2 regions of the Loigolactobacillus backii genome follow, and region 1 is predicted to be linked to the other one. Evidence: predicted binding sites of a transcription regulator. Region 1 holds the regulator's gene; the other holds the start of a gene.

Region 1 (3,183 bases):
CGTAAGCTAATGCGGAAGCAGTTGGTTCATTGATAATTCGCTTAACATCAAGACCGGCAATCTTACCAGCATCCTTAGTTGCTTGGCGTTGACTATCATTAAAGTAAGCAGGTACTGTAATAACGGCATCCTTAACTTCTTCACCTAAGTAATCTTCAGAGAATTTCTTGATGTATTGTAAAATCATCGCTGAAATTTCTTGAGGTGTGTAAGACTTACCATCAACTTCAACTTTATAACCTGCTTCACCCATGTGCCGCTTGATTGAAGCAACTGTGTTTGGATTAGTTACCGCCTGGCGCTTTGCAACCTCACCAACTTGTGTTTCACCATTTTTGAAAGAGACAACAGATGGTGTTGTCCGATTACCTTCTGGATTTGTAATAATCTTTGGTTCTTTACCTTCGAGAACAGCAACTGCAGAGTTAGTTGTCCCAAGGTCAATCCCAATAACTTTTGCCATAACTCATAACCTCTTTTATTATTTAATATTTATTTTTATTGTGCAACTACTACCATAGCAGGTCGCAAAACGCGATCTTTTAAATAGTAGCCCTTTTGTAAAACCTTAACAATCGTCTCAGGTTTTTGATCACTCTCCACGGGCACAGTTTGAACTGCTTGGTGAATAGTCGGATCAAAAGTTCTATTTTCAGTTTCAATTTCGGTAACGTTGTGCTCTTTTAAGGCACTCTCTAGGTGGTCATAGACCATTTGAATACCCTTTTTTAACTGCCGTCCGATTGGATCCGAAACATCAATTGCCAAAGCACGTTCTAAATTATCAACAACAGGTAAAACGGATTTAGCCAAATCTTGGCCATCATATTTTGCTAGTTGCTCCCGTTCTTTTTTAAAACGATTATTCATATTCTGGATTTCTGCTTCGGCACGAAGATATTTATCTTCATTACTAGCAACCAAGGCCTGTAATTTTTTAATTTCAGCTTGATCCAATTCATGTTGCTTGGTTACGTTCGCATCATCACTAACCGTTTCTTTTTTAACGGTAGCTTCTTTTTTATCACCTTTAACTACCTTTTCAGTAGTTGCCGCTGTAGTTTCTTGATCTAAATTTTTTTCAGATGGAAATTCTGGTTGTTTCGTAGATGGTGTCTTTTTATTAGCCAAATCATTCACCTCCAGTGACTATTCATCCCCAAAGTGAGCATAATAATCAGTAATTTTTTTTGCTAGTTCCTCACGAAAAACGTCTAATAACCCAATCATTCGTGAATATGGCATACTAGTCGGTCCTAAAAGTGCAATCATACCCCGTCCATGTTCACTAACATTATAAGTTGCGGTAATTAAACTAAAATTTTTCAGTAAGTCATTCGTCATTTCATCGCCTAAACGTACTTCAATTGGCTGATCCGCCGGTTCCCCTAGTAGCTTAGCCAAATCATCGTTTTTATCAATCATGGCGTAAAGTGATTTTAATTGGTTAACGTCCTTAATGGTGCTAGTATTAATTAGATTCATCTTACCACCAACGTAAAAGCGTTCTTGAGCCGCCTTCTTCAAAACACCACCAAATATATCTAAGAAACCAGATGGTGTAATCATGTAGTGCGTTAAAAGCTGCGGAATACTTGTATGCAGCTTTTTGATCACTTTCGTTAGTGGTAGGCCGACCAACTCATCGTTTATAATTCGAATGACCTTTTCTAAACTATCACTATCGATTCCATTAGGGATCGAAAAGATTTGGTTTTCAACCGCACCGCTATCAGTCACTAAAATTGCCATCACCTGGTTATTGTCCAGTGGTACTAAACGAAAACCAGTTAAACGTGCTTCCTTTAATTCTGGGCCTAAAGAAATTGCGGTATAACTAGTCAAACTTGATAGAATTTTAGCGGACTGCGCAACAATTTGATCAATCTCATGATAGCTTTGGTCAAAGGATGTTTCAATAACTGCCATATCATTTGCGTCTACACTGCTAGGCTCGACTAAATGATCAAGGTAATAACGATACCCTTTCATCGATGGAATGCGCCCGGAAGATAAGTGTGTTTTTTCAATTAACCCCATATCCTCTAAATGAACCATTTCATTTCTGACAGTGGCAGAACTGACGTGCATTGGCAACTGTTCAAGAAGCTTTTTCGAACCGACAGGCTGGCCATATTCAGTATACAAACGAACAATCTCTTTCAAGATAAGTAACTGTCGCTTGGTCAGCATTCTAACCACCTCTTCTTTAGCACTTAGCATCTATGAGTGCTAACACAATTATTAATATAACAACTTCCATGAATTAAGTCAAGGCAGGACAACCTTTTTCTTACAAAAATATTATTTTACAAAACAAACGAGTAGTTTAACCCCAGGAGTGTTTGGAAAATAGCTTTATTAGGTATTTCTTGACTAATTTAGTATAAATGTGTTGAAAAAAGTAATTCAGGTCGTGAATTATTGTAAGCAGTAAATAACTGACCGACTTCAAAAATAATTTAATTCAAGTTATGATTGCCTCATCAAATAATTGGTGAGGTGATTTTTATTGGATAAACCGGATATTGTTCAAATTAAAATGGATCATTCTGGTTCTCAATCGCGATCTACTATGGCAACAAAAGCCCTGCAAATTAGAGTTGATGCTAATAAATCGGTCGTAGTTTACAATCGAATTAACAACTATATTTTAGAGGCAGTTTTAAAGGCGGTGTTCGCTGGTGATAATTGATCAACGACAGATTCAACAGGTCTTTTTAGTTTGTGGAAAAACCGATTTACGTCGGGGAATCGATGGTTTAGCTGGTGTTATCCAAGATCAATTTGATTTAGATCCATACAATCGCGCCTTATATTTATTCTGTGGAACCAGAAAAGACCGTTTTAAGGCCTTATTTTGGGACGGTGATGGTTTTTTATTACTTTATAAGCGGATCGAAAACGGTCGACTTCAATGGCCGACTGATCAGAATGCACTCCGTAAATTAAATTCTAAACAGTTGACACGATTACTCAGTGGTTGGTCATTAGACGCGACAATTCATCAAACATGTCCGCCTGGACATGAAAGAAGAAAAAATAACTATCCAAATTAGTGTAAGACATGGTAAACTCAATTCAACAAATACGGATTGAGTGGATAAAGCTAATGACACCCGAAGAAGAAATTATAGCGCTACGTAAGCAAGTCGCGGAACTAACTGAAATGGTTGCCTACTT
Region 2 (3,183 bases), 240 kb from region 1:
AGCAAATCGATGTCGCAATCTTAACCGTGCCAATTAATCACGCGCAGGATGTTGCTGATGAGTTGGTTGCGGCTGGCGTAAAGGGAATCATGAACTTTACGCCAATTCGGCTTTCCGTTCCGGCAACTGTTCGGATCCAAAATGTTGATTTGGCCAACGAGTTACAAACGTTGATCTACTTTTTAGATCATTACGGTAATGAAGGTGGCACTAGCGACACTGCTAAATAAAATAGTTCAAAAAAACAACCAAGATTAGGACTTGGTTGTTTTTTTGCGCAAAATTTAATGAGGCTGGGACAAAAAGTCTTAGCCTCTTACTGTTTCCGAATATTGCTCTAGAACGTGCGCCAAAAGTCTGGATTTACGTGCCTAACTACAGCTAATCCAATAACCATAGTACTGTTATTGGATTAGCTTACGTTACGCAGTAAACCCAAAACCGACTTTTGTCACACTCCCATTAATTTAATTAAAGTAGCCTTAATCTGCGGATATTAACGATAGAGTAACATTAAGATTACAATGCCATTCATCACCATGTGGCTAATCATTGAAGTCGCAATCTTGCCCGTTCGCTGATAGAGGTAACAAAAGACTAGGCCAATGGCTGTGTAAGTTAGTAAATGGTTATCATTGTGAGCGATGGCAAAAAAGACACTGGAGATTAGAGCGGCGCCAAATTTACCAGTGAAGGGAGTAAGGTAGCCAAAAATGGTCCGCCGAAAAACTAGTTCTTCCATAATTGGTGCGGCAACGACGGCCATGATTAGGTAGTAAGGGTAGCTTCGAATAACGGTCAAGATAGCGCTGGTGTTGGCCGAGCTAGTCGTGGTGTGAAAGATAAGCTGATCTAAGTAGCTGGCGGCAAGTTGACCAATCAGAGCCAGAAAAGCACCAAGAATACCCCAGAGAATAATCTGGCTAGTTTTTGTTTGCGCTCCCTTTTCCATTTGCGTTGGTGCAAAAAATTTCTGGTAGATGATGATTAGAATAGCCGCACCCACCACGTAATCAATTGTTTGAAAAAGGTATAAAGCCGTTTTTAAACGAATAATTGAATTAACTAAAGCAGGTAATAAGAAAATAATCAAATAAACGCTAAGGGTACTGACAGCATTTTTTCGTGCGAGCATATAATCCTCCTTTAGAGCGTTGATTTTTGTACGTTAAAATATCTCTTTCTAGCTTAGCGGTTTTAATTAAATTTTTAAAGCTTTTTTGTGCTTAAGACTTGCATTCAAACTAGAACATGTTATTATAAATATTGTGATTAGCACTTAACTGCTAGGAGTGCTAAAGCTCATCAAATGATAAATGGAGGGATTAAACGTGTTAAAACCATTAGGCGATCGCGTCATTGTTTCAGTAGAAGATGAAGAAGAAAAAACAGTTGGTGGTATTGTGTTAGCTTCTAACGCAAAAGAAAAACCAACAACGGGTAAAGTAGTAGCAGCAGGCCCAGGTGCCACAAATCATCATGGTGACGTTGTTCCCTTGACAGTCAAGGTTGACGATAACGTTATGTTTGATAAGTATTCCGGTACCAATGTTTCTTACGACGGCGCCGACTATTTAGTTTTACATGAAAAGGATTTATTAGCAATTGTTGAATAACTTTGCTTAGCGTATTAGTAACTTAGTTAATACGGTTCCTTTAGAATTAAACACAAATATTAAAATTTGTAACTTCCAAAAAACTGCAAAAAATATAGTAGTGAACATAACAAAAACAGATTGTAAGTTCACACTAAATTCATTTATGAGGTGAAAATTAAAATGGCTAAAGAATTAAAATTCTCAGAAGACGCTCGTTCAGCAATGCTTCGTGGCGTTGATAAGTTAGCAGATACCGTTAAAACAACTCTTGGACCAAAAGGCCGGAACGTTGTTTTGGAAAAATCATATGGTTCACCTACAATCACTAACGATGGGGTTACGATTGCAAAGGACATCGAATTAGAAGATCATTTTGAAAATATGGGTGCTAAGTTAGTTTCCGAAGTTGCTTCAAAGACTAACGATAACGCTGGTGATGGTACAACCACCGCAACCGTTTTGACGCAATCAATCGTTCGTGAAGGTATGAAGAACGTCACTGCCGGTGCTAACCCAGTTGGCATTCGTGATGGGATTGAAAAAGCAACCACCGCTGCCGTTAAGGAATTACACAAGATTTCCCATAAAGTTGACGGTAAAAATGATATTGCACAGATTGCTTCTGTTTCTTCATCAAGTAAAACCGTTGGTAAATTAATCGCTGACGCTATGGAAAAAGTCGGTAATGATGGTGTTATCACAATTGAAGAATCAAAAGGGATCGATACTTCCTTAGACGTTGTTGAAGGAATGCAGTTTGACCGTGGCTACTTATCACAGTACATGGTTACCGACAACGATAAAATGGAAGCTGACCTTGATAATCCATACATCTTAGTCACTGATAAGAAAGTTTCTAACATTCAAGAAATCTTACCATTATTACAAAAGATTGTTGAACAAGGCAAGGCTTTATTGATTATTGCTGACGACGTTGATGGCGAAGCATTACCAACACTTGTTTTGAACAAGATTCGTGGTACGTTCAATGTTGTAGCCGTTAAGGCACCTGGTTTTGGTGATCGGCGTAAGGCTCAACTTGAAGATATTGCTACTTTAACTGGTGCTACTTTAATCACATCAGATCTTGGACTTGAATTGAAAGATACAACCATCGATCAATTAGGCCAAGCTGGTAAGGTTACGGTTACTAAAGACAATACAACACTTGTTGAGGGTGCTGGCGACAAAGATGCCTTAGCACAACGTGTTGCTGAAATTAAAACACAGATTGCTGACACAACCTCAGATTTTGATCGTGAAAAATTACAAGAACGCTTAGCTAAATTAGCTGGCGGTGTTGCAGTTGTTCGGGTTGGTGCCGCAACTGAAACTGAATTAAAAGAACAAAAATATCGGATTGAAGATGCTTTAAACGCCACACGTGCCGCCGTTGAAGAAGGCTACGTTGCCGGTGGTGGTACTGCTTTGGTTAACGTTATTAAGGCCGTATCTAGCTTAAAAGCCGAAGGTGATGTTCAAACTGGTATTAATATTGTTCTTCGTGCCCTAGAAGAACCTGTTCGGCAAATTGCTGAAAATGCTGGTGTTGAAGGCTCAGTTATCGTTGAACACCTGAAGCAAC

The links. The regulator HrcA, encoded in region 1, represses chaperone genes, less so after heat shock. The targets are predictions, from matches to a motif close to TTAGCACTCNNNNNNNNNGAGTGCTAA.
Region 2: the regulator HrcA is predicted to act here: its motif matches at 1,273-1,299, upstream of groES (co-chaperone GroES).

The regions. Positions count from the first base shown of each region.
Region 1 covers NZ_CP014873.1:1,884,878-1,888,060, reverse strand. The annotation lists gene dnaK (molecular chaperone DnaK) at 1-463, opposite strand, end outside; gene grpE (nucleotide exchange factor GrpE) at 499-1,131, opposite strand; gene hrcA (heat-inducible transcriptional repressor HrcA) at 1,150-2,193, opposite strand; gene AYR53_RS08535 (hypothetical protein) at 2,513-2,695, shown strand; gene tnpB (IS66 family insertion sequence element accessory protein TnpB) at 2,685-3,059, shown strand; gene tnpC (IS66 family transposase) at 3,113-3,183, shown strand, end outside.
Region 2 covers NZ_CP014873.1:1,644,565-1,647,747, forward strand. The annotation lists gene AYR53_RS07290 (redox-sensing transcriptional repressor Rex) at 1-230, shown strand, start outside; gene AYR53_RS07295 (CPBP family intramembrane glutamic endopeptidase) at 497-1,135, opposite strand; gene groES (co-chaperone GroES) at 1,332-1,616, shown strand; gene groL (chaperonin GroEL) at 1,779-3,183, shown strand, end outside.